DNA from 4 places in the Nonomuraea fastidiosa genome. Region 1 is predicted to be linked to each of the others. Evidence: riboswitches for the same ligand, from Rfam matches in the RefSeq annotation. Region 1 holds a riboswitch; each other region holds the start of a gene.

Region 1 (4,203 bases):
TTTCCAGGCTTTCCGGTGGGATCAGCCGAACGGCCGCGGAACGCGGCCGTTGCACAGCAGCCCGTCCATGAGGACCGCCAGCATGTGCTCCACACCGGCCCGGTCGGCGGCCGACTGCTCGCCGGCCCAGGCGACACCGGCGGCCAGGTGAAGGACCTGCGAGGCGTCGATGTCATCCCGGACGGCGCCGCCGCGCTGGGCCGTCGCGACGAGTTCGTACGCAGCGGCGCGCATGGCATGGCAGGCCGAGTACAGCGGCGACGTTTCGTCGTGGAGCACGGTGGCGACGCTCGCTGCCAGCCCTCGATACGTCATGAGGTGGTTGACGAAGAGCTTCAACCAGGCCACGAGCGCCTCCCCTGGTGAGTGCTCAGCCTGAAGCCTGGCGGCCTCGGCGGCGAGGGCTTCGTAACGGTCGTCGAGTACGGCCGCCACCAGAGCCTCGCGGGTGGGGAAGTGGCGGTAGAGCGTACCTGAACCCACGTTGGCGTCGCGGGCGATGTCATCGAGCGAGGTCTCCACGCCCGCGCGCGCAAACGCTGCCCTCGCCGCAGCGAGCAGCCTTTCCCGATTGCGCTGCGCGTCTGCCCGCATTGCCCGCATTGCACGCGATGCCCTCTTGTCGCCCATTGCTCCCTTCCGCTCGAACCATTGTAGCGGGGACTGTCTCCGGATACGGTCAGTCTTACCGGAGATAATCCCCGGATGGCGGCCGTCGTGTGGCAAGGAGGCTACGGCAGTGATCACAGAAGTGAAGGCGAAGCTGGGACGCGTGGGAGTGTGGCTTGGCGGACGCCGCTTCCATGACACCCCGGTCGAAAGCTGGCGCCACGCGGTGCGGCGCATTGAGCAACTCGGGTATGGCTCGCTATGGGGGCCTGAAGGAATCGGCGGCAAGGACGCCTTGGCCAACGCAGGCATTCAACTCGCCGCGAGCAGGCACTTGCTGATCGGTACCGGAATCGCCAACATCTGGGCGCGTCATCCCGCCACAATGCAGGGCGGCGCCGCGACGTTGGCCGAGGCCTACCCCGGACGGTTCGTCCTCGGAATAGGCGTCAGCCAACGGCTTCTGGTCGAAGCCGGCGGGCTGGACTACGGCCGTCCCCTCAAGGTCATGCGGGACTATCTCGACGAGATGGACCAAGCGATGACGCGCAACCCGCCGGCTGCGCCGTTCGTCCGGGTGTTGGCCGCCTTGCAGCCCCGCATGGTGCAACTGGCCCGCGACCGCACCGACGGCGTCCATTCGTATGCGGCCCCGGTCGAACACACCGCGCTCGTCCGCGAGGCCCTGGGGAGCGACAAGTTGCTCATCCCCGAACAGGCGTTCGTCATCGAACCCGATCCTGAGCAAGCCCGTGCCATCGCGCGGCGGTACCGAGGCAAGATCAGCTCCGATTCGCCGTACGCGCGCAATTGGCTACGTCTCGGCTATGGCCACCAGGACATGGCCAACGGAGGAAGCGATCGGCTGGTCGACGCGCTGGTCGCGTGGGGCACCCCGGACGCCATCGCCGCGCGTGTTCAAGCGCAACTCGACGCCGGCGCCGACCACGTGCTTGTCCATCCCCTCGCAGATGACATGTCCACGGCCATCGAGCAACTCGAACACCTTGCGTCTGCATTGCCTCCTGGATGGGGGTGAGGCTGTCAGTTCAGGCGACCCAGGGCCCCATCGCGGACCCGGCACTCCGAACGCTCAACCGCATAGGGGCCGCCGGCGCAAACGCCGTCTCGATTCGTGGATGTACATCACCAGATGCGATATCCCCTGGTCATCCCCTGGTCATCCCCTGGTTTCAGTTCATCGAGATGTGCACGTGGTCGTAGTGGTTCTCGGTGATGCTGCCGCGGTCGGCCATGGCGCGCCAGCCGGTGCCGGAGTTGATGCGCTGCTTCCAGATCACATACTTCACGCCGAGCTTGTCCTTGTTCTGCAGCGCCCACTCGGCGATGCGGTCGCCGAGCGCGTTGTTGGCGGGCGTCGGCATGGTGCCGCCGGTGCTCATCATGAAGTCGCAGGCGCGGCCGAGCGGGTGCTCACCGCTGGAGCCCGCGCGGAAGCAGCCCACCGTGTACGGCAGCGAGAAGTTCTTTTCGATCTGGGCCTTCATCAGCCGCGTACGCGGGGTGATGTTGTCGGGGCCGCCGGGCAGCTCGGGCGCCCAGGTGCCGTTGGACCTGCGGCCCGTGGCGACCGGCACCAGGTCGCGCAGCTTCTTCTCGATGTCGCTGATGACGCCTTCGGCCTCGCGGCGCTGCTTCGCCACCTCGGCCGCGTCCTTCTTGATCTTGGCGGTCAGCGCGGCGGCCTCATCGCTGGCCTTCTTGCGCTCGTCGCGGGCCTTGGCGACGCTCGCCACCATGGCCTGCTGCTCGGCGGTGAGTTGTTCGAGCAGGGCCGCGGTGCCGGCGTCGCCCGGCATCATGAAGCCGGGCAGCGACGGGTCGATGTTCTGGTAGCGCAGGCGGGCGATCTCGGCGACCCGCTGCTCGGCGGCGGCCAGGGTCTGCTCGGCGGCGGCCAGCCTGGCCTGCGCGGCTCTGGCGGCCTCCTGTGCCTTGGCCAGCTCGACGCGCTTGAGGTTGTACTTCTCGATGAGCTTGTCGACCTTGCTGTTCAGCTGCTTGAGCTGAGCGCGGAGCTCGGACTCTTTCGGTTTCGGGGCGGCCGTCGCCGCGTGCGCCGGGAGGACGGCGATGGCGGCGGCGGCGATGAGACCGATGGCAAGTTTCGCGGGGGACGAAGCCGCCACGTATGAGTTCCTCTCCCTCTGCCGGCCGGGTTAGCTGACGGGTTCGGGCATGGGAGTCGCTCCCTACCGCCGTAGCGGATTCACCCCAAGGTGCGGTTGGGTCCCCGGCTCCCGGGCGACGCGCCCAGGATTAGGCGGGCATCAGCCGCGTTACGGCCGATGCATATGGGGATATTAGTGGTAGATCATGAGTCATGCGACCTTAAGTAGAAATCTATTAGTGATCGATCTGTGATCGGATCATGCGCGCCGCTTCCTCGGGCCGCACGTCGTTCACGAACGCCCCCATCGCCGACTCCGAGCCTGCCAGGTACTTGAGCTTGTTGGGCGCCCGCCGGATGGAGAACAGCTCCAGGTGCAGGTACGCCAGATCGCGCCCCGTACGCACCGGCGCCTGATGCCAGGCCGAGATGTACGGCATGACGACCCCGAACAGCCCGTCGAACGCCCGCAGCACCGAGGTGTAGAGCGGCGCGAACGCGGCGCGCTCGGCGTCCGTCAGCGCCGCCAGGTCCGGCACCTGCCGGTGCGGATAGATGTGCACCTCGAACGGCCAGCGCGCGGCGGCCGGCACGAAGGCCGTCCACAGCTCGTTCGAGGCGACCACCCGCGTGCCCTCGGCCCGCTCGGCGGCCAGCACGTCGGCGAACAGGTTCCCCGGCCCCTTGTAGCGCTCGGCGGCTCCGAGCTGCAGCTTCGTCCTGGGCGTGACGTACGGGTACGCGTAGATCTGGCCGTGCGGGTGCGCGATGGTGATGCCGATCTCCGCGCCCCGGTTCTCGAAGCAGAAGACCTGCTCGACGCCCTCGATGCCGGACAGCTCCGCCGTACGGTCGGCCCACGCCTCCATGACCAGCACCACCTGCTCGTCGGAGAGCGCGGAGAAGGAGGAGTCGTGGTCGGAGGTGAAGCACACGACCTCGCACCGCCCCACACCCGGACGGACCTCGCTCAGCCCGCCCACGGCCTCATAAGTCCCGAAATTTCCGGAGAAGGAGGGGAAGCGGTTCTCGAACACGACCACGTCGTAGTCGTACGAAGGGATCTCCGTCGCGCGCTCGTCCGACGACGGGCACAGCGGGCACTCGGCCGTGCCGCCGGTCGGCAGGAACGTCCGCGTCTGCCGGTGCCCCGCGATCGCGATCCACTCCTCGGTGAGCGGGTCGTAGCGCAGCTCCAAGGCCGGCGGCCGGGGGTCGAGCCGGCGGCGGTCGATCGCGCTCCTGTCGGCGTCGTCGCGCCGGTCGTAGTAGATCAGCTCCCGGCCGTCGGCGAGATGGGTGATGGTGCGCTTCACGACGAGCCCTCCGCGATGATCAGTTCGCCGGCCCGTTCAGCCAGCTCCGTACGTGCTTCCTCCGGCAGGCCCGCGTCGCTGACGACCACGTCGGCCTCGTCCAGCTCGGCGATCGTGCTGATGCCCACCGTGTTCCACTTCGTGTGG
Region 2 (4,203 bases), 340 kb from region 1:
ATGGAGCAGGACGGGCTGCTGACCCGCCGGGTGTTCGCGGAGGTGCCGCCGCGCGTGGAGTACACGCTGACCGACCTCGGGCGCTCGCTGCACGGGCCGATCTCGGTGGTGGCGGATTGGGCGGAGCGCAACGTCAACGAGATCATGCGCTGCCGCGAGAAGTACGCGTCGAGCACCGGCAAGTGAAGCCTCAGGGCGACGCGGGCAGGCGTGGAGCGGCGAGTGACGCGGGTGAGCTTGAAACGGCGGCACGGCCGGGCGGGGAGCGGCGGGCGGCGCGGGCAGGCGGGGAGCGGCCGGCGGCCCGGGGCGCAGGGTTGCGGGCCGCCGGCCGGTGGTCAGGCCGAGGTCAGCTTGGTGATCTCGGCGACGATGCCGGGCCAGAGGGCCTTCGGCAGGTCGTGCCCCATCCCCGGGTACGTCACCAGCCGCGCCCCCGGCACCGCCTCCGCCGTGGCGCGGCCGCCGGCCACCGGGATCAGCGGGTCGGCCTCGCCGTGGATCACCAGCGTGGGGACGCGGACGTTCGCCAGCGCCTCCGTACGGTCGCCCGACGCCCTGATCGCCGCGAACTGCCGGGCCGTGCCCGCGGGGTCGAAGCAGCGGTCGTAGGCCAGCCCGGCCCGCTCCCTGACGGCCTCTTCGTCCATCTCGTAGCCCGGCGAGCCGATCGTCGACCAGGTCGCCACCGACTGGTCGATCACCCCGGCGCGGTCCTTCGGCGGCGGGGTGATCAGCGCCGTGATCGCCTCGGGGGTGGGCGGGGCGACGTCGGGTCCCGGCGTGGACATGATCGAGGTGAGCGTCCGCACCCGCTCGGGGTGCCTGATCGCCAGCGTCTGGGCGATCATGCCGCCCATCGAGGCGCCCACGACGTGCGCGGACGGCCAGCCGATGGCGTCCATGAGCGCGGCGGTGTCGTCGGCCATGTCCTCCAGCCGGTACGGCGCGGGCTCCCCCGGCCGGGGCACGCCCGCGTCGTGGAAGTGCGTGGACAGGCCCACGTCGCGGTTGTCGAACCGTACGACGTGGTGTCCCTGCTCCGCGAGGAGCCGGCAGAGCCCTTCGTCCCACTGGATGAGCTGGGCGCCGAGCCCCATGATCAGGAGGAGCGGCCGCCCTGTGGGTGAGCCGAAGCTGTCGTAGGCGATCTCAATGCCGTTTGCGGCTACACGGGTCGTCACGCCGATCAGAATGTCATTCTGGTTGCGGTCCGTAAAGCGGGCATTCGTCCGCCAATAGCGCGCGAAACGCGCGCAGCACGCCGGCGAGCCGCCATGACAGGCCCGCGCCAGATCCGTTGCCGCGAATCGCCGCGCCGGCGCGCGGAGGGGGAAGGCACGCCGGCGCGGCGATCGCGCACATCCGCGACGCCGCACGGGGACGGGGACGTGCGCGTCAGCGGACGGCGTGGACGCCGGGTCAGCGCGCGGCGGGTACCGAGCGGCCGCCGGCCTGCTGGTCCTGCTCGTCCTGTTCGGGCGGGGGCGCGGGGTTCCTGTCGCGCCTGGACCAGGCGCCGGTCGAGAACGGCACCGGGTGGTTCTTCTTGCCCACGCCGGGGCCCCACTTGGTGATGACGTACTCGACCTTGATGTGGCCCTGGCCGCCGATGCCGTCGACGTGCAGCGTGTTCGGGTTGAACGTGCCGCCGGTCAGCTCGGCGAACGTCTTGGCGTCGAGGTCGAGCATGATGCCGCGATTGGAGGGCTCGCCGGGACCACGGTCGCCGACGAAGAAGGGCGCCTTCTTGCCCTTGTAGACCACGTATCCCTCGGTCATCAGCGGCCAGCTCGGGCTGGCCGCAAGACCCTTCTGCATGGGCTTGCCGCTGGCCGGCAGCCCCGTGTCACCGGCCCGGCCGGAGCCGTCGTCCCAGAAGTAGGACGCCGTGGTCGAGCCCTTGAGCAGGATCTTTTCGTCTTTGGTGTCGGCATGGGCCGCCGTGCCGGCGATGGTCATGCCGACCGCGCAGCAGGCGGTCAGCGAGGCGAGGGAACGCAGGCCAAAACGGGCAGACATGAAGCAGCTAACCCTTCACGAGGGGACAGGGGGAGTTACGCCGGGCTCTCGGGGGAAATGGGCGCAGCGGGGCAGAGCACCCGCGCGCTACGCGCGGCGCAAATGATGAGCCTGGGGAAGGGGGCCGCTCAGCAGGCGGCCGTCAACACGAAGCGGTCCGCGAGTACGACACGCTGGTGACACATGTGATACGCAATCCTCTCCATCACGCCTACCGGGTTAGCTGACGGGTTCGGGCGGTGGAGTTGCCCTACCGGCCACGGGGGCCGGATTCACCCCAAGGGGAGGGTGGTTCCCCGGTTCCCGAAAGGTTCGGGATTCGGCGCCAGCCGGTCGTCCGTCTTGGGTAAGGACTAGGTCACCGGCTGGTAATGGCGAACACTCTAACGACGGGATCGGACACCCGCAAACGTTTCACCACGAATCGGACAAAAGATCTACCTTCGGCGGGAATGAAATGCGAAAGGGGCACGGCATGCCGTGCCCCTTGGGATTTCGCTTTCTCAGCCGCCGCTCTTACGCCTGAACGATCTCTTGCTGGCGGCCGGACCGTGCGTCCCGTGAATCTTCGATGGATCGAAGCCCCTGCCACCCGCGCCTGAGCCCGCCTGCTGATTGCGCTTGCGTTCGAGCGCCTCGCGGAACTTGCGCTTCATCTCGTCCTCGGGAGTCTCGCTGACTTCCGGCTCCGGTGTATCCGCCATGAGGACCTCCATGGTGTTGGGGATACTGACAGCTTCGCATGGTGCCGTTCATGACGCGAAACCGGCCTCCACCGCGCTCTCCTGCGGCCGGGCAGGCGCTCCCGGGCGGGTGAGCCGCCGGTCCGGCAGGGCGGCCAGCGCGACCAGTGCGATCACCGCGCCCGTCACGCCGAGTGACGGCACGACCAGTGCGGCGGCGGAGGCGTGCGCGGCGGCCTCGCCCGCCACGGGTACGCTCGCGGCGAACTCCGCCGAATACAGCGTGCCGCCGATGGCCAGCGCCACCGAGCCGCCGATCTGCCGGAAGAAGGTCAGGTTCGCCGAGGCGGTACCGAGGTGCCGCGGCTCCACCGACTGCTGCGCGGCCACCGTCAGCCCGGACAGCATCGGCCCCATGCCGAGCCCCAGAGGCAGCATCCACAGGGCGACCGCCACGCCCGCGCTGTCCACGGAGAGGTTGAGGCACAGCAGCGCGCCCGCGGCCAGCAGGAACGGCGAGACCAGCAGCCACGGCTTGTACCGGCCGCTCTTCGACATCAGCGCGCCCATGAGCACGCTGCCCGCGGCCATGCCCAGCGTCAGCGGGTAGATGCGCAGGCCCGAGGCGGTGGCGCTGGCGCCTAGCGCCTCCTGGAAGTAACGGGGCAGGAAGACGACGCCCGCGTACATGGAGAAGGCCGTGACGAACGAGGTGAGGTTGACCAGCGTGTACGAGCGGTTGGCGAACAGCTCCAGCGGCATGATGGGGCTCGCCGCCCGCCGCTCGACCGCCACGAAGACGGCCAGCAGCGCGAGCGCCAGCAGGATCGGCCCGGCCACGGCGGCGTCGGTCCAGGTGTGGCCGTCCAGCCCCTTCTCGGTCAGGCCCAGCAGCAGCGAGGTGACCGCCAGGGTGAAGACCGCGATGCCGGCGTAGTCGGGCCGGCCGCCGCCGGTGCCCGGCCGGTACGGCAGCCGCAGCACGATGATCGCCACCAGCACGACGCCGATCGGCACGTTCACGTAGAAGGCCCAGCGCCAGCTCGCCTGGTCGGTGAAGATCCCGCCGAGGAACGGCCCCGCAAGGTACGTCAGCCCCATCACGGCGCCGATGGCCCCCTGGACGCGGGCGCCGCCGGACGCGGGCGGGAACATCTCCATCACCAGCGCCAGGGACAGCGGCATCAGCGCTCCCGCGCCGAGCCCCTGGAGCGCGCGGAAGACGATGAGCTGCGTCATGTCCTGCGCGGCCCCGCACAGCGCCGACCCGATCAGGAACACCACCATGCCGATCAGCAGCAGCGGCTTCCTGCCGTGCTGGTCCGACAGCCTGCCGTACAGCGGCACGGTGACCGTGGAGGTCAGCAGGTAGGCGGTCACCGCCCACGTGTAGAGCGTGCCGCCGCCCAGCTCGGCCACGATGCGCGGCAGCGCCGTACCCACGATCGTCTGGTCCAGCATCGCCAGGAACATGCCGCCGAGGACGGCGAACAGGAGG
Region 3 (4,203 bases), 1.6 Mb from region 1:
GGAGCGCGCCTCCGGGGCGTGCACGGCCGGTCCCCGGTAGTAGCCGTCGAACGCCATTCTGGCCCGTCCGGTTTCCGACAACTGATCGTCTGTAAGCACCGGGTCAAGTCCGCGGTCCGCCACCTCGCTTCAGCTGGTCCCGCCGCATGAGCGCGCCGGACGACCGGCTGATCACCATGACGGGCGGCGGGCAGGCCGGCTCCGCCCTGCGGTCGCGCTACTCGGGCGGCGCCTCGATCGGCGTCTCGCTGTGCTGCCTGAGCCGCTCCTGCATGCGCGGGGTGGAGGGCAGGCTCACCGGCACGCGCAGCCCGCTGCGGCCGGGTGGGCCGGGCGGAGGACCGATTCGAGTCGCTGACCTGGGGATCTTTCACTCAGCGTCACCCTGAGGTCAGGGGCGCGGCGTCATTGAGCGGCGGCGCTCGGCGAGCCGTCCCCCGCACATGCGGAAGAGCGGTCCGCGTGCGCTCGGCTCGCGGTAACGCGCGTGCGGATCACGCTGATATTCACCATCGAACGGATCGATTCCCGAAGATCGACGGCCGCCTGAGCCGTTGTTTCCCGAAGGGGGTGAGGCTCGCGAGACCGCTCAGGAGACACCGATCTGTAGCGCTTTATCGTCAGGGCGTCACATATTTCGGATCATGTCAATAGTGCTGGTCAAGTATGGAAGACGTCATTGCTTGACGACCTTTCCGAGATGCGTTTACGGTCTGCGAGGAGCAACCTGGGTCCGGTCGAGAGGCCCACGTTCTGCGCTGTTGGGGGGAGGGCTCCCGATGGAAGTGCTCACTGAGGATGTTCAACTCAGCCACGCCGATCTCGCGTTGCTGGCGGAGCTGGCCAAAGGGGTCACGGTCGACAGGGTCGGCAGGCGGCTGGACATCAGCGGCCGCACCGTACGACGGCGGCTGCGGGTCATCTGCGACCGCATCGGCGTCGCCACGGCGATCGAGGCCGTGGCCTGGGCGGCCCGCCGCCAGCTGATCTAGCCGCGCCGATCAAGCCCGGCGGTCAGGGCCGGGCGACGGGCGCTCATTGGCGGCGGATCAGTCGGCGATGCGGACCGCGCCGGCGTAGGGCCTGTTCGCGATGGAGGCGATACGGACGACGTCGCCGGTGCGCGGGGCGTGGATCATCATGCCGCCGCCGAGGTAGATGCCCACGTGGTGCAGGTCGCTGTAGAAGAACACGAGGTCGCCGGCCCGCAGCTCAGAGCGGTCGATGTGCCGTCCGGCCGTCCACTGGCTGCCGGTGTAGTGCGGCAGCGAGATGCCGACCTGCTGGTAGGCCGCCATGACCAGGCCGCTGCAGTCATAGGAGTTGGGGCCGTCGGCGCCCCAGACGTACGGCTTGAGCTGCTGCGTCAGCGCCCACCTCGCGGCCTGGGCGGCCTTGCCGCTGCCCGGGATGGGCAGGTCGACGCGCTGGGCACGGGTGCCGGGCCGGCCCGCCTCGCCGAGCGCCCGGCGGAAGAGGTTGCTCTCGACCTTGGCGACCAGCTTGGTGATCTTGTCGCGCTTGGCGCCGAGGTCGGAGATCAGCTTCTGGACCTCGTCGATGCGGGTCTTGGCGCTCGCCCTGGCGCGCTCCGCGGCCTGCCGGGCCCTGGTGACCTGGTTGACGGCCTCGCCCTGCTGCTGCTCCAGCACGTACGTGGTGGCGGCGCGGTCGAGGAACGTGTCGGGGTCGTCGGAGGTGGCGAAGGCCAGGATGCGGCTGAGCCCGCCGGTGATGTAGGCGTTCTCGGCCAAGGCGGCCGCTTTGGCGCGCTTGGCGGCGAGATCGGCCTCACTGGCGGCCAGGGTCTTCTTCGCGGCCTCAGCGGCCCTCTTGGCGCTCTTGAGCTTCTCCCGCTGGCCGTTGTACTGCTCGGTCAGCTGCTCGATCTCGGTGTGCATCTTCTCGACCTGCTTGGCCAGGTCTTGAAGCGAGGGCTTGGGGTCGGCGGATGCCGAGCCGACGGGGGTCGCGGCCATGAACGCCGCGAGTGTGACACTTATTACACCGAGCAGGCGGGACCGCCGTGCGGCGCGTTTCGGAGGGCGGGCGTGCTTGCCCGCCGTCGTCCTCTCACGCTCGCGCGTACGCTTCACCAACCAGCTCCTTCCATCGGCGCCTGCCGGGTTAGCTGACGGGTTCGGGCCGGAGCAGCCCTACCGGTGGTGCGGATTCACCCCGGGTGGCGTTGGGGGCGCCACCGGCGGTTCCCCGGCTCCTCCCTGCGGAGGATTAGGCGTGTCGCCCGCGCGCGACACGCGGGGAACATCGTCGCTGGACACTAATGCACTCCGGGTTCGTGCTCAACCAGAACTGCCGACTCTGTTGAGGTTTCACAACCGAAGGGTCACAAGGTGATCTCGTGCCTGGCCGTACAGAACCGGTTTTATGCCGGATTTGGCGCAACTTCGGATGGGCTGCACGCCTGCTCGGAGCGCGTGCTCGGATGAGCACGAGTTGTTACAGCATGGGGCGAGACGTGGGAGTTACGGCCGAGCCGTAATGACATCTGTACCCTGGAGGGCCATGGAGCAGGTGGCCGAACTGACAGCAGCCGAGACCGCGGTGGTGGTCCGGCGTGCCCGCACACCCGATGTGCGGGCCATCAGGAGGCTTGTGGACACCTACGCGGGAGCGGGCCCGCGGCTCCTGAAGAAGGCCACCGTCACCCTGTACGAGGACGTACAGGAGTTCTGGGTGGCCGAACGGGGCGGGCAGGTCGTCGGCTGCGGCGCGCTCCACGTGCTCTGGGAGGACCTCGCCGAGGTCCGGACGGTGGCCGTGGATCCGGAGTGCCGGGGCATGGGCGTCGGCCGTCGGATCGTCTCGGCGCTCATACAGCAGGCGAAGGATCTGGGTCTGAGGCGTGTATTCTGTCTGACTTTTGAGGTCGACTTCTTCGCCCGGCTCGGCTTTCGCCAGATTCAGGGCACGCCGGTCTCACCCGAGGTGTACGCCGAACTGCTGGCCTCGTACGACGAGGGTGTGGCGGAGTTTCTCGATCTCGAACACGTCAAACCGAACACCCTGGGCAACACCCGCATGCTGCTCCATCTGACATCGGGTGACGCGGACCCTGACCAGACGGAAAGGTGATTGTTGATACCTATGTCGATACGTTGGGCAGCACAGGCATGTGTCCTGACACGTGCCACATGCGCACTTGAAGCGAGGTGACACGGTGAGCACCGGACAGCCGCCGTATCCACAGGACGAATCCGGCGAGAATTCTGCACCCGGCACCCCTTACGGGCCGCAGAACGCGGGCCGCCACCCCGGCGCGCCCGACCCGGACGCGACTGTGGTCGGCTACCGGGCGGACGACGCCTACGGGCAGCAGCCCCAGTACGGACAACAGCAGTACGGCTATGGCCAGCAGCAGCCGTCCCAGCCGGGATACGGCCAGCAGCAGCCCCCCTATGGCCAGCAGCAACCCCCTTACGGCCAGCCGGGCTACGGCCAGCAGGCGCAGCCGGGCTACGGCCAGCAGGGCTACCCCCAGCAGGGCTACGACCCCCAGCAGCAGGCTTACGGGCAGCAGCCGCAGTCCCAGCCCGGCTACGGCCAGCAGGCCCCCTCCGGCCAGCAGGGCTACGACCAGCAGGCGCCGTACGGGCAGCAGCCCCAGTCGCAGCCGGGCTACGGCCAGCAGGGCTACGACGCCCAGCAGCAGTACGGCCAGCAGGGCTACGGCCAGCAGCCGCAGTCCCAGCCCGGCTATGGACAGCAGCCCCCGTCTCAGCCCGGGTACGGTCAGCAGCCGCAGTCCCAGCCTGGTTACGGTCAGGGCTACGACGCCCAGCAGCAGTACGGGCAGCAGCCCCAGTCGCAGCCCGGCTACGGTCAGCAGGGCTACGACGCTCAGCAGCAGTACGGGCAGCAGGGCTACGGGCAGCAGCAGCCGTCCCAGCCGGGCTACGCGCAGCCCGGGTACGGTCAGCAGGGCTACGACGCTCAGCAGCAGTACGGGCAGCAGGGCTACGGCCAGCCGCAGCCGTACGGTCAGCAGGGCTACGGGCAGCCCGGTTACGGTCAGCCCTACGGCCAGCCGATCGGGGTGCAGCCTCCGGGCGCGCCGGCGCCGCTGGCGGAGTGGTGGCAGCGACTGCTCGCCAGGCTCATCGACGGTGTGGTCTTCGGTGTCGTGATCGTCGTGGTGTCGCTGCTGCTGACGCCGCTGTATCCCTCGTACAGCTCGATCAC
Region 4 (4,203 bases), 7.6 Mb from region 1:
TCCCGGTCGCCGTAGTCGACGGCGGCGTGCACGACGGCGTCGCTGCGGGCGGCGGCCTCGTGGAGGACGCCGGTGTCCGACAGGCTGCCCGCGACGGGGGTGGCGCCCAGCTCGGAGACGCGGTCGCGGGCGCGGTCTGAACGGGCGAGGGCTTCGACGGTGTGACCGGCGGCGATGAGGTGCTCGGTGAGCGCGCCGCCGAAGTAGCCGCTGGCGCCGGTGATGAAGATGCGCATGGTCGTTCGCTTCCTTTCAACGGTCAGGAGACATCGCGAGGGCGGAGGCGGGCGTGCGCCCTTTCCGGCCTCTGCTTCGACCGTACCAGAAAAGCGGATGACTCATCCGAATCGACAATCTATCCGTTTGCTGTACGCGAAAAGGGGCCCGGCCTTCCGGCCGGACCCCTGGACGGTCAGCCGTCGTCGCGGCGCCGACGCAGCTCGTGGCGGGCCTGGCGGCGCTCGCGACGGCGCGTCTCGCGACGGTAGAGGGCCCATTCGCGGCCCCCGTTGAGCCGGCCCTCACCGAACAGGAACGCATCGGTCGCCCGCCAGTAGCAGCCGCTCAGGCGCCGGGAGAGCGAGGCGCTCTCGCGGTCGATCCGCTCGGGCAGCGTGCAGGCGCCGTCGCGGTGGTCGTGAACGGGCCGGCAGTACACCATCGGCGCGTCGGCCAGCTTCACCCACCAGGGCCGGGTCTTGTCGGTCTTGCTCATACGGTCACCTTTCGGCTCCGTGACGCCCCGGGATGGGGCCGTCAACAGACCGGGTGCACCGTGATCGCCTCCTCAACCTGGCGGGCACTTGCTTGATCCACGCTACGCCGGATCCCGGGCCGCGCGCGGGGGCCGTTATACAAGTAGCAAACCTGTCATACGAGTTGTGGGGAGCGCGGCGCGCGGTGGTCACCGAGGGCTACGACGTGGTGCTGGTCGGCGGCGGCGTCATGAGCGCCACCCTCGGCGTGCTGCTGCGCCGCGTTCAGCCGGACTGGTCGGTGCTGGCGCTGGAACGGCTCGACGGCCTCGGCCTGGAGAGCTCGTCGGCGTGGAACGACGCCGGCACGGGGCACGGGGGGTTGTGCGAGTTCAACTACACGCCGCTCACCGGCGACGGCTCGATCGACGTGACCGGCGCCATCAGGATCAGCGAGCAGTTCCAGCTCTCCCGCCAGCTCTGGGCGACGCTGGTGGAAGAGGGCACGCTCGGCGATCCGGCGGGCTTCATCCGGCCGGTGCCGCACTTCTCGTTCGCCCGGGGCGCGGCCGGGGCCGAGCACCTGCGGCTGCGTCACGCGGCGCTGCGCGGGCACCCGCTCTTCGAGGGCCTGGAGCTCGTACGCGACCGCGACGCCATGGCGGAGCTGCTGCCGCTGATGTTCGCCGGCCGCCCCGCGGGCGAGGAGGTGGCGCTGTGCCGCTCGCGCGGCGGCACCGACGTCGACTACGGCGTGCTGACCAGGCGGCTGTTCGCGGCACTCGAACGCGACGGTGTCGAGGTGCGGACCGGGCACGAGGTGCGCTCGCTCTCCCGTGACCGCAGGTCGTGGCGGCTGCGGGTGCGCGACCTGGCGGGCGAACGCGACTAGTTCTCGCCCCGCTTCCTCAAGCGCGGCCGCCTCACCGACCTGCCGGGCTCCATCACCCCCGGCAACCTGCCCACGCTGCTCGGCGCCGCCCACGCCGAGCGCGACATGCTGCGCTACCTCGTGGGGCAGCTCGCACAGACCGGCCGCGACCGGCTGCGAGCGCTGCGCGGGTTCGTCCCGCAGGCGCGGGCGGGCGACTGGGAGCCGATCACCGCGGGCCAGCGGGTGCAGGTGGTCAAGCCGGTGCACGGGCGCGGGTCGATCGCCGGGTTCGGCACCGAGGTGGTGACGTCGGCGTACGGCGGGCTGGCCGCCCTGCTCGGCGCATCCCCGGGCGCGTCCGCGTCCGTGGCGATCATGCTGGACGTGCTCGAACGCGCCTTCCCCGACCGGCTGCCGGGCTGGCGGCCCGCTTTGCGCGAGCTTGTTCCGACGTACGGGACCATGCTGTCCGACCAGCCCGGGCCGGCGCGGGAGACGGCCGGCAGGACGGCCAGGACGCTGGGCCTGGACTGAGCAGAGCGAAAAACTTTACCTGTTCAGAAACCCCGGCGACATGGGGCTTACGGGCGGGTAACTCGCGCAATGCGAAGATAATCCCTTTAGGATGCTTGCGGATACTTTTGCTAACTATGTACTTTTGCGGGTCGAGGGACGCCCACGCGTTACCTCGCATCTTTGACCGGACCGTACGCCTTCCCGATGGCGTGCGGCCGCCGAATCCGCGTTCTCGCGGAACCGGGGACCCACCTTTCCGGGGTGAATCGGACGCCCGCCCCTGGCGGCGTCCGTAGGGCACTTCCAGTCCCGAACCCGTCAGCTAACCCGGTAGGCGGCATGGAAGCAAGGAGTCAACCCCGCATGCCCAAGCTTGCCGACAACCGCAAGCGCCTCGGACTGGCGCTCGGCGGAGCCGTGCTCGCCGCCGTCACCGCCGTCACCGGCACCGCCCACGCCTCCACCGCCGACCACGGTGCCCCGCACGAGGCCACGCAGCACACCTCCCAGCACCAGGCTCGCTCCCTGACCTACGGTCTCGACATCTCCCACTACGAGCCGCAGTACGACTGGAGGTCCAGCTCCGCGCAGTTCGGCATCATCAAGGCCACGGAGGGCACCGACTTCGTCGACTCCTCCTTCGCCAGGCACTGGCGTGAGCTCGGCAGCAAGGGCATCGTGCGCGGCGCGTACCACTACGGCCACCCCGCCAACGACCCCATCGCAGACGCCAACCACTTCCTGGCCACGGTGAACTCCCAGCCCGCCAAGCCTGGCGACCTTCTGGTCCTGGACCTGGAGACCACTGACGGCAAGTCCGTCGAAGAGGTCAACGCCTGGGCCAAGGCGTGGCTGTCGTACGTGGAGAAGCAGACCGGCGTCAAGCCGATCTTCTACAGCGGCTGGAACTTCGCCAACACCTATGGCCACGGCCTGTCGCAGTACCCGCTGTGGGTCGCCCACTACAGCCGGGCCAAGGGCGCGGTCACCCCGCCGGCCGACTGGAAGACCTGGACGATCCACCAGTACACCGAAACGCCGATCGACCAGAACGTCTCTTCGCTGACGCCCGACCAGCTCCGCGCCCTCGGCCGCAAGTCCGCCTGACACGGACCCCCTCCCCCGCCGGTCCGCTGAACGCCCGGCGCGGAAACCCTCCCAGGGCTCGACCTGCGCGCCGGGCCCGCCCATGAAGCCGCGCGACGGTCCTGTTGCACGACAGGACCGTCGCGCGGCTTCTGCACGCAGACGGGCGGCCTCCTCGTGGCCTGTGTGAACGATCCGGGGGCCGTCAGGTGGCGGCAGCGGCGGCGACCCAATCCCCGTACCGGATCCCGCCGAGCCGTGCCTCACCCAGCGGAACGAGCGAGTGCTCGGCAAGCTCACTGCCGAAGTAGCGAGCGTCCGGATCGGCGACCACCTCGCGCGGGTCGCCCAGGGCGGCCAGCGCCTCGCGGAAGAACTCGTCCATCCTGACCCGCTCCGGCCCGGCGATCTCCATCCGGCCGTTGAGCGGCGGCCCCTCCGCGACCTCGCACAGCACCGCCGCCACGTCGTCCCCGGCGATCGGCTGGAACAGCACCGGCGCGATCCGCACCACTCCCCCATCGTCGGCCTCGTCGGCGATCCCCTTCACGAACTCGAAGAACTGCGTCGCGTGCACCAGCGAGAACGGGACGCCCGACTTCTCGATCAGCCGCTCCTGGGCGACCTTGGCCCGGAAATAGCCGTTGTCCGGTGAGCGTTCGGTACCGACGATGGACAGCGCGACGTGGTGCCCGACCTCCGCCTCCGACTCGGCGGCGAGCAGGTTGCCCGTGGAGGTTTCGAAGAAGCCGAGCACGGCGGCCGGTTCGAACGACGGCGCGTTCGACACGTCGACCACCACCTCCGCCCCTTCCAGCGCCTCGGCCAGCCCTTCGCCGGTGAGCGTGTTCACCCCGGTGCGCGGCGAGGCCGCCAGCGCCTCGTGGCCGTCCCGCGACAGCCTGTTCACCAGCTTCGATCCGATCAGGCCGGTCCCACCGACCACCACGACCCTCATGACGCGCCTCCTCGGAACGGTCCACGCCACCCTCCCCTCCGCGCCCGGCGCTAACCCCTCGCGGCGGCAAAGTC

Evidence for each region. Region 1 has a riboswitch for cyclic di-AMP ahead of ACFMQL_RS04995 (hypothetical protein). Riboswitches for the same ligand answer to the same signal wherever they lie in the genome.
Region 2: it holds a riboswitch for cyclic di-AMP, as region 1 does, so the genes downstream of both, ACFMQL_RS06500 (hypothetical protein) here and ACFMQL_RS04995 (hypothetical protein) in region 1, are expected to answer to the same signal.
Region 3: it holds a riboswitch for cyclic di-AMP, as region 1 does, so the genes downstream of both, ACFMQL_RS12365 (C40 family peptidase) here and ACFMQL_RS04995 (hypothetical protein) in region 1, are expected to answer to the same signal.
Region 4: it holds a riboswitch for cyclic di-AMP, as region 1 does, so the genes downstream of both, ACFMQL_RS40255 (glycoside hydrolase family 25 protein) here and ACFMQL_RS04995 (hypothetical protein) in region 1, are expected to answer to the same signal.

The regions. Positions count from the first base shown of each region.
Region 1 covers NZ_CP170570.1:1,111,011-1,115,213, reverse strand. The annotation lists gene ACFMQL_RS05005 (TetR/AcrR family transcriptional regulator) at 22-594, opposite strand; gene ACFMQL_RS05000 (TIGR03620 family F420-dependent LLM class oxidoreductase) at 740-1,648, shown strand; gene ACFMQL_RS04995 (hypothetical protein) at 1,803-2,759, opposite strand; cyclic di-AMP (ydaO/yuaA leader) riboswitch at 2,765-2,906, opposite strand; gene galT (galactose-1-phosphate uridylyltransferase) at 2,977-4,056, opposite strand; gene ACFMQL_RS04985 (DeoR/GlpR family DNA-binding transcription regulator) at 4,053-4,203, opposite strand, start outside.
Region 2 covers NZ_CP170570.1:1,451,141-1,455,343, forward strand. The annotation lists gene ACFMQL_RS06490 (winged helix-turn-helix transcriptional regulator) at 1-186, shown strand, start outside; gene ACFMQL_RS06495 (alpha/beta fold hydrolase) at 339-1,184, opposite strand; gene ACFMQL_RS06500 (hypothetical protein) at 1,423-2,022, opposite strand; cyclic di-AMP (ydaO/yuaA leader) riboswitch at 2,216-2,357, opposite strand; gene ACFMQL_RS06505 (DUF5302 domain-containing protein) at 2,526-2,738, opposite strand; gene ACFMQL_RS06510 (MDR family MFS transporter) at 2,775-4,203, opposite strand, start outside.
Region 3 covers NZ_CP170570.1:2,736,160-2,740,362, reverse strand. The annotation lists gene ACFMQL_RS12375 (hypothetical protein) at 147-389, shown strand; gene ACFMQL_RS12370 (LuxR C-terminal-related transcriptional regulator) at 780-992, shown strand; gene ACFMQL_RS12365 (C40 family peptidase) at 1,050-1,979, opposite strand; cyclic di-AMP (ydaO/yuaA leader) riboswitch at 2,102-2,249, opposite strand; gene ACFMQL_RS12360 (amino-acid N-acetyltransferase) at 2,527-3,096, shown strand; gene ACFMQL_RS12355 (RDD family protein) at 3,182-4,203, shown strand, end outside.
Region 4 covers NZ_CP170570.1:8,721,262-8,725,464, forward strand. The annotation lists gene ACFMQL_RS40235 (NAD-dependent epimerase/dehydratase family protein) at 1-236, opposite strand, end outside; gene ACFMQL_RS40240 (hypothetical protein) at 413-715, opposite strand; gene ACFMQL_RS40245 (FAD-dependent oxidoreductase) at 901-1,587, shown strand; partial or broken gene ACFMQL_RS40250 (malate:quinone oxidoreductase) at 1,600-2,103, shown strand; cyclic di-AMP (ydaO/yuaA leader) riboswitch at 2,292-2,437, shown strand; gene ACFMQL_RS40255 (glycoside hydrolase family 25 protein) at 2,449-3,192, shown strand; gene ACFMQL_RS40260 (SDR family oxidoreductase) at 3,377-4,129, opposite strand.